2 regions of the Yoonia phaeophyticola genome follow, and region 1 is predicted to be linked to the other one. Evidence: riboswitches for the same ligand, from Rfam matches in the RefSeq annotation. Region 1 holds a riboswitch; the other holds the start of a gene.
The links. Region 1 has a riboswitch for cobalamin ahead of cobW (cobalamin biosynthesis protein CobW). Riboswitches for the same ligand answer to the same signal wherever they lie in the genome.
Positions count from the first base shown of each region.

Region 2: linked by a shared signal. The riboswitch ahead of AABB29_RS13260 (DUF1636 domain-containing protein) and the one ahead of cobW (cobalamin biosynthesis protein CobW) in region 1 are both predicted to bind cobalamin.

Region 1 covers NZ_CP150951.2:372,275-376,694, forward strand. Annotated here, with positions in the region: gene smc (chromosome segregation protein SMC) at 1-2,015, opposite strand, end outside; cobalamin riboswitch at 2,240-2,456, shown strand; gene cobW (cobalamin biosynthesis protein CobW) at 2,669-3,730, shown strand; gene AABB29_RS01970 (GNAT family N-acetyltransferase) at 3,727-4,176, shown strand; gene cobN (cobaltochelatase subunit CobN) at 4,225-4,420, shown strand, end outside.
Region 2 covers NZ_CP150951.2:2,617,440-2,621,859, reverse strand. Annotated here, with positions in the region: gene AABB29_RS13275 (FecCD family ABC transporter permease) at 1-282, opposite strand, end outside; gene AABB29_RS13270 (ABC transporter substrate-binding protein) at 284-1,219, opposite strand; gene AABB29_RS13265 (ABC transporter ATP-binding protein) at 1,216-2,016, opposite strand; gene AABB29_RS13260 (DUF1636 domain-containing protein) at 2,013-2,408, opposite strand; cobalamin riboswitch at 2,528-2,744, opposite strand; tRNA gene AABB29_RS13255 (tRNA-Phe) at 3,164-3,238, shown strand; gene AABB29_RS13250 (hypothetical protein) at 3,654-4,420, shown strand, end outside.

The DNA of each region.
Region 1 (4,420 bases):
TCTGTCTGCGCCTTCAACAAGGCTGTCAGCGCCTCATGCGCCTGCGCTGCACCGATCGCCGTTGCAGATGCTTCTTCCAGATCACGTTTCAACTCGGTCAACCGGTTAAGCTGCTGAAGCCGCAGGGCCGCCGCCGATGGCGCATCCTCAGCGCCCGCGCGGAACCCATCCCAACGCCACAGATCGCCCTCAATCGACACAAGCCGCTGGCCGGGTTTCAAATCAGCCTGTAAACGAGGGCCATCTGCCGCATCAACCAACCCGACCTGGCTCATCCGGCGGGCCAAAACCTCGGGCACGGTGACGTAATTTGTCAGCGCCATCACGCCTTCGGGCAAGGTCTGCAACGTGGCATAGCCGGGCAATAACGCCCAGCCCGATTTGGCACTGGCATCAACTTCTGGCGCGCGCAGATCATCGGCCAGCGCCGCACCAAGCGCCTTTTCATAACCGCCCTGCACGCGCAAAAGATCAAGCACCTGCCCGCCTTCGGCCGTGTCTCGCTCGACCAATTTGGCCAGCGCGGCCACCTCGGCGCGCAGCGCATTGGCCTCGCCTTCAGCCTCAGACCGCAGACCGCGCGCATCGCTTTCGCGCGCTTGAGTGTCCGCGCGGGCCGCTTCGGCCTGGGTCAGCGCCTTATCTGCCGCCTCAGCCGCAACAACGGCTGCTTTCTCAGCCTCGCCAGCACGGGCAAAATCTGCCTCTGCCTGGGTCAGGGCCGTGCGCGCCTCTTCCATAGCGGTCTTTGCGCGGGCAGCCTCAGCTTCGCTTTTGTCCAGGGTTGTGCGGTTATCATCCACAAGACGCTGCGCCGATTGGTGACGGGCCGCCAGCCGGGCCACATCTTCGGTCATCTGGGCTGCATCGGCCTCACGTTCTTGCAAAACACCCGCTGCTTCGCGCGCTGCCACATGGGCGGCCTCAAGCCGTTCGGTATGCCCCTCCCCGGCTTTTTCCAACTCGCGCGCTTCCCATTCCAGGCGTTCAATCGTCTCGCCGGCATCCTTGTTCAGCCCGCTTTCGCGTTCCATATCGCGGCCAAGCTGATCGATCCGGGATCGCAGCGTGTCGATCATATCAAGCGCGCGCTGTTCTTGATCTTTCAGCGTATCGCGCTGTACCTGCAGACGCTGCAACACCGCGGCGGCAATCGCCTCTTCCTCGCGCAGGGGCGGCAGAGCGTCTTCGGCAATCTGGCGGCCCTTTGACGCCTCACGCGCCGCTTTTTCCGCCTGCGCCGCGGCGGTCGTGCGCTCGCGCAATTGCGTTGTGGCGGCCAAAAGAGCCTCATCCGCCTCTTTCCAGCGCCGGAACAGCAGCATGCCTTCCGATTTGCGCAGCTTGTCCCCAATCTCGCGATAACGGGCTGCCTGACGGGCCTGACGGGCCAATTGCGCAAGCTGCGCTGCCAGCTGCTCAATCACGTCATCCACGCGGGTCAGGTTGGTCTCTGCACCCTTCAGCTTCAACTCAGCCTCATGGCGGCGCTGATAAAGGCCCGAAATCCCCGCGGCCTCTTCCAGAATACGGCGGCGGGCCTTGGGCTTGGCGTTGATCAACTCCGAAATCTGCCCCTGCCGGACCAGCGCAGGCGAATGGGCCCCGGTTGAGGCATCAGCGAACAGCATCTGCACATCGCGGGCACGGACATCTTTTGCGCCTACCTTATAGGCAGATCCCGCATCACGGGTGATCCGGCGAATGATCTCCAGATTATCTGCATCATTAAAGGCGGCGGGGGCAAGACGCTCGCCATTGTCGATGATCAAAGACACTTCGGCAAAGTTACGGGCAGGACGCGAGGATGCACCGGCAAAGATCACGTCCTCCATGCTGCCGCCGCGCATCGCCTTATGGCGGTTCTCACCCATGACCCAGCGCAAGGCTTCCAGCAGATTGGATTTACCGCAGCCATTGGGACCGACAACACCGGTCAAACCATCAGCGATGATCAGATCGGTCGGATCAACGAAACTCTTAAAGCCGTTCAAACGGAGCTTACTAAATCGCACGGGGACTACCTGCTCTTGATTCCCTGACGTTGAACAAGACTGTCCTGTGGGCCGCGCTCGTGTCAACGAAAGCAAACAAGATAAGGGGATTTCCCCGCACTTATCCACAAGATATTGCGGATATCCGCTTCTTATTTCCCAAAATACTCCCGCCGGAGGCAGCAAAAGGCGCAGCGCCGCGCCATTTTGTCGGTTTCGGCCTTGACGGAGCCAATGGCAAAAGCGCACACCTTTGCACATATGGTTCCCCGATCCGTGCCAAGCACAGGGGATGAAATGGGAATGTGGATAGGGCCGATCTTCATCAGAGGCCCCAAGCCACAGCCGCCCCCGCGACTGTATGCGCAGAGCGCGTTGCGACAATGCCACTGGGACACCGGGAAGGCCGCAACCCGCAGCGACGCGCAAGCCAGGAGACCAGCCATACAAGAACAATGCAACTTGCCGTCGGGGTTGGCGGCACAGGAGGAACAGATGTGTAGAACACCCGATACCGCACACGGCAGCAAATCGGATCCGATGCCAGACCGCGCCCGCATTCCAGCCATTTGGCTGCATCCGAACATCACCTGACGCGCCAAACCAATCTTGTCGTATGGCGGCCCCGCAGGGCCGGCATTCCATTTGGAAACAGCCAGATCAAAGAGACCACCATGCCCGCAAAAATCCCAGCCACCGTTGTCACCGGCTTTCTAGGCGCCGGAAAAACCACACTTATCCGCCACATGCTGCAAAACGCCCAAGGCAAAAAGATCGCGCTGATCATCAATGAATTCGGCGATCTTGGGGTCGATGGCGACATTCTCAAAGGCTGCGGGATCGAAACCTGCACCGAAGACGATATCGTTGAGCTCTCCAACGGCTGCATCTGCTGCACCGTGGCCGATGATTTCATCCCCACAATGGAAACGCTTCTCGCCCGCGAAGACAAACCAGATCACATCGTCATCGAAACCTCCGGGCTCGCGCTCCCGCAACCTTTGGTGCGGGCGTTCAACTGGCCCGGCATATCGACCCAAGTCACCGTAGATGGCGTCGTCACCGTGGTCGACGGGCGCGCCGCGCATGATGGGCAATTCGCGCATAATGTTGCGGCGGTCGACGCCCAGCGCGCACAAGACGAAAACCTCGACCACGAAACCCCACTTTCCGAGCTTTTCGAAGATCAGGTGGCCTGCGCCGATATGATCGTCGTGAACAAAACCGACCTGCTCAGCGCCGATGAGGCGACAACGCTGACTGGCCAGCTCAAATCAGACGCCCGCGACGGGGTTCAGGTGGTCAAAGCCGCCATGGGCGCGCTGCCCGTTGACGTTCTTCTGGGTCAGGGGATCGGTGCCGAAACGGACATGGCCGCGCGGCATGAACACCACCATCATTACCACCATGATGATGAAGACGACCATGATCATCACCATCACGATCATGACCATGATGATTTCGAAAGCTTCGTTGTCGGACGCGGCGAAATCGAAGATGCAGATGCCTTCACTGCCCAAGTGGCCAAAGTGATCAACGACCATGGCATCCTGCGACTCAAAGGCTTTATCGCCGTTGCGGGCAAACCTATGCGGCTGACCTTGCAGGCGGTCGGTCCGCGCATCGACACGTATTTCGACCAGCCCTTTGGCGATACTCCCCGCGCAACAAAGCTGGTCGTCATCGGCGAGGCCGGGCTGGATCACGCCGCCATCAGCGCTGCCTTGCAAGCATGATCATCGTCGAACGGACAGATCCGCATCACCCGCAGGCCACCGCGCTATTGCAGCAAAGCCACGCGCTGATGCAAAGCCTCTTTCCGCCCGAAGACAATTTCTATCTGGAAATCGACGATCTGGTTGCCGATCACATCCATTTCTTCACCGCACGCGAAGGCGATCAGATCCTGGGCACCGGGGCCATCGCGCTCAAAACCGGCTATGCCGAAATCAAATCAATGTTCGTCGATGAGGCCGCGCGCGGCAAAGGGATCGCAGACGCGCTCATGCGCCAGCTTGAGGATACCGCGCGCGACGAGGGGGCAAGCATCATAAAGCTCGAAACCGGCAACCTCCTCCATGCCGCGCATAAGCTTTACAAACGGCACGGGTTCACCGAATGCGGCGTCTTTGGCGATTATGTCGAAGCGAACAGCTCGATCTTCATGGAGAAACCCCTGTGATCCCCGGTTGCGCCTGCCCTGGACCCCGATCCGGGGCCTCGACCTGACATGCATCTGCTCGCCGCCACCCCCGGGGCCATCAGCGACGGCAATGAGCCGGTCGATCTGGCCCAAACGCCCGCCGATCTGGTGATCATCTCCGCCGCCGATACCGAGCTTGCGGCGCTCTCGGCCGCACGGTCCGAAATGACCGACCCACCCAGTCTGCGGCTGGCCAATATGATGCATCTGACGCACCCGATGT
Region 2 (4,420 bases), 1.7 Mb from region 1:
CGCCTGAAGGCTCGCGCCGACCATCGCCAGCCCCGCCCCAACCATCATCGCCAACAGCGCGCGGGGCAGCCGGATTTCCCAGACGATCGCCTCGCGGCTTTGCGACCAGGTTTGCGCAATCAGGTCTGGCGAGATGCGATTCAGCATCACCCCCCAGACCGTCCCCGGCGGCACCGGGACGGCCCCGACCGAGATCGCAAATGAAAGCGAGACCAAAAGCAGGGCCAGCGCCCCCAGTACAAGGGCGAGGGTTTTGTTGAAACTTTTGATCCCGCCCATCATGTCATTCGGCCCAGAAGGCTTCTGCCAGGGTTTTGATCGCCTCGATATTGCGCGGCCCCGGTGTGGCTTCGACATATTCCAGCGTCACGAAACGGTCGTTCTTGATCGCATCAAGGCCCGCAAAGGCCGGGTTGGACATCATGAAATCGCGTTTTTGTGCGGCGGTGACCTCGCCGTAATTGACGATCACGATGACCTCGGGGTTGCGCTCAACAACCTCTTCCCAGGTGACAGTAGCCCAGCTTTTTTCGAAATCATCCATGATATTGACGCCGCCTGCCGCCTCAATCAGCGCCGTGGGCATCCCGTAGCGCCCGGCGGTGAAGGGTGTGTCTTCGCCGCTGTCATAGACAAAGACGCGCAAGGGATCACCGGTTTCCAGATCGCCTGTGAAGGCGGCAAGTTCGGCGCGGTAGCTATCCACCAGCGCGGCTGCTGTGTCTTGCACATCAAAGATCGTGCCAAGGTTCATCAGGTCCGCATACATGTCTTCGATGCTGGCCTTTTGCTTGTCCATGATGTGGATGCAGGATTCGGTCAGCTCATAGACCTGGATGCCGAAGGGGTCCAATGTCGCGGGCGTGACTTCGCCACCGACCTTCATCCCGTAGTTCCAGCCTGCGAAAAAGAAATCGGCGTCAGCGCCGACCAGCACCTCTTTTGAGGGGTATTGGGCGGATAGTTCCGGCAGCTCGGCAACACCGGCGGTCATTTCAGCATCGAGCTTGTTCCAACCCGAAATGCCCGTGTAGCCAACCATCCGGTCCGCAAGACCCAGCACCAGCATCATTTCGGTCAGGTTCACATCGTTTGAGATCGCCCGCTCCGGCGGGGCGTCGAAGGTGACCGTTCGGTCACAGCTTTGAACGGTGGTTTCGGCCATGGCAGCCCCGGCTGCGAGGATCAGCGCAGCAGAGGAAAGGAGTGCCTTTTTCATATGTGTGGTTCCTTGTTTGGAAGATGGAAGGTGAGATGGCCCGCATTGCTGGGCGCAAGGCGTTCGCGGCGTGCTGTGACTTGGAAAGCGTCCGAGACGGCGGCCTCGGACAGCACCTGATCAGGCGGCCCAAAGCCGATGGTTTCCCCGGCGCGCAGCAGCAGAATGTCATCACAGACCCCCGCCGCGAGGTTCAGATCATGCAAGGATGTGACAATCGTCAGCGGCAGGTTTCGGATCAGGTCCAGCACCTCAAGCTGATGACGGATATCAAGGTGATTGGTCGGCTCATCAAGGATCAAGAGGCGCGGTTCTTGCGCAAGGGCGCGGGCGACCATGACGCGCTGACGCTCGCCCCCTGACAAAGTGCCCAGATGGCGGTTTGCCAACCCATGCAGATCAAGCCGCGCCAGGGCCTGGTCGATAATCTCTTGGTCACGGGACCCTGTGTTTCCCGCGAAGCCGCGTCGGTACGGCGTGCGTCCCAAAGCGACGATTTCACCGATTGTCAGGGCAAAATCACTGGGCTGTTCCTGCAAGACCGCCGCGATTTGCTGGGCGACGGCGCGTGCCGAGAGGCCCCAGATATCGGTATCGTCAAGACAGACCTGCCCTGTCAACGGGCGGTTAAACCGGTAGAGCAATCGCAGCAGGGTGGTTTTGCCCGCTCCATTGGGCCCGACAATGCCCAGCACCCGCCCAGCACCCAGCGTAAAACTGGTGGGGTGCAAAAGCGTGTCGGTCCCGCGCCCGGGCGACCAGGACAGGTCCCGGACAGAGAGGGCAGCCGCACTCACGACGCGCGCACCCCGTCTTCTTCAATCGCCATGATTGCAGCGGGGATGCGGGCCAAAGTGGATTTGTGCAATTTGCCGGGCCGATCCACCGAGGAACACCAGCCATCCTGCAGATAGGCATATTGCCTGGCGAAGGTGACAAGATCGTCGATGTCTTCGCCCGGATCGATATCCCCGAAAAGATAGCTCGCTTTCTTTGTGCCGTGATAGGCCACGGTGCAGGGATGACTACAGCCCGCCATGCAGGCCACGCCTGATATTTCAAAATCCTCGGGGATGGCATCCCCGGCGGCTGCAATCGCCTGCCGCAGGCGCGTGATCAGCTCATAGCCCGGGCGGCACGCAGTGCCTTTGTTACGACAGGATGTACAAATTGTAATGCGATGCTTCATTCGGCCCTCCGCCTTTCAGACGGGCGAAGGAAGAACTGTGCCATTGGCGGCGAAACCGCTGTGCCATCTTATGCTCCTGACCAGACACCCCGCCTGCATCGTGTTGAAATGCCGATGCGCGTTTGCGCAACGGTGATGGCAGGTCTCCTGACTTGCGGGTCGCTGCTTCCCCGAACCTTCCCGGACATAATGTCCAGTGGCTCATATCGGGGTCGCTCTCCGCTCACAGTTGCGGGGGCAGTCACGGATTTGGTGCCTACTGGCTACGCCTCACCGTGTTCCCTTTTCATCTCGTCAGCGCTTTGGCGTCAGAGAACCATCGGCGCATAGCAAATCGTATAATTCAGGAGCAGTCAATCATCGAAATACTGCGCTGAAGGCTGATGGCCTTCTAGAGAGCCGGGGTGGAATGGTAACCAAGGCGTATCATCGGCGCGATCGTGGTTGCGCACGGCCGAAACCACGATGCGTGGCATGCATCTTGCGCCCCGACTTCTGATCACGGGTTTTGAACCGCCGTTTGTGTACCACAGATGCCGATTGCGCTGCTGATCACCATTCCCGCAGCGGCTCTAGCGCGCGATCCTGTTCTCGTCGACCCCGCAGGATTTTCCCATTTTCCAATGCACTGCGACTGGCGGTGCGTTAGCAGCGGCCGAAAAACACAAAAAGGCCGGAACTTCCCTCTGGACACCCCTCGCAGGCGCGTCTAAAACGCCGCTACCCAGTAGCAAGGCAAGCCTTGCTAACCCAATGCCCGGGTAGCTCAGGGGTAGAGCAGTGGATTGAAAATCCTCGTGTCGGTGGTTCGATTCCGCCCCCGGGCACCATCATGTTATGAAAATCCTTTGTTTTTAGATGGTTGCGGATCTGAAAAGTCCCACTCCGATAGACTCGCATGCAAAGTGGGACTTTTTCGTTCTACTACCGTTCCTTTGCGGAGCGATAAGACATGCGGGCTAGAGCACTTTCAGCCCGTTTCCGCTGGCTGGCGCTTTGGGTGTACCGCGTTACTTCTTTCGAAGTGCAATGACCCGTAATCGCCATGATTTCTTGCTCGGTGCAAGCGAAATAGGCGAGTTCGCCCACCGCCCTTAGGACCGGGCGAGGTTAGTTTATGAGCCAGCCGATAAGGCCGCGAGATGATCGAACGCGCACGATGAGTGCCCCAACCAGTGGCACGTCTCAGATCGCGCACGGAAAGCGTGAAGCTGTCCATTGCGAGTTTCCGTTGGAAAAAATTGGATGCCCCCGGCACCAGACTCGACCAACCCCGTTGCCCAAGTCATGTATGAATGTTACCAAAAAATGGAACAAAAATCAATTTATTGCCGAGAAAGGGTCACCCACGAGTTGCCCGCTCTAGGAAACTCTGCATCTCGACTGAAACGACATTATGCTGGATCGAAAATTCGCCATTTGGAGATTGCTTTGACTGCCAAGTATTCGCGTTCCATTAGCGCTCACACATTAGAGCGGGCTGCTTTCTTGGAGCTGTTCTTACCAAATCAAGGTCAGGAGAACTTTAACCTTTCACCATTGAACTTGGTAGTTTCTGCTGGCGAACAAGAATTTATTGAAGATGTTGACGTAAGTTTCCGGTTGCGGTTTCGAAGAATTATCATCGACTTAGTCCTCAGCAATTGTACGATCGCACGACTGGGGCGGTACGAGAAGACTCTGACCGAAGACCAAGTTTCAATTTTTCGGGAAAAGCTAAGCTTACACAAATCGACTTCGTCGGAAGAACTTGCGGGGGTAGCAAACCTTGCTGTTGCGCATAAAATTCTTAAGGTTGGCATGGATGTCAGCCGTAAGCGCGGAAGGCAGTCTGACGATCAGGACAAAGACAACCTGTCACAAAAAATCAGCATAAAGATCGTTACGAAATCCAGCGGCCCAACTTGGGAAATTGGACATGAGGTGCTTGGTGACCCCAGACAATTCGATGCATTGCTGAAAGGTGATTATTTGCTTGAAGCTCCTGATCGGCCTTTAGACGAAGAGGATAA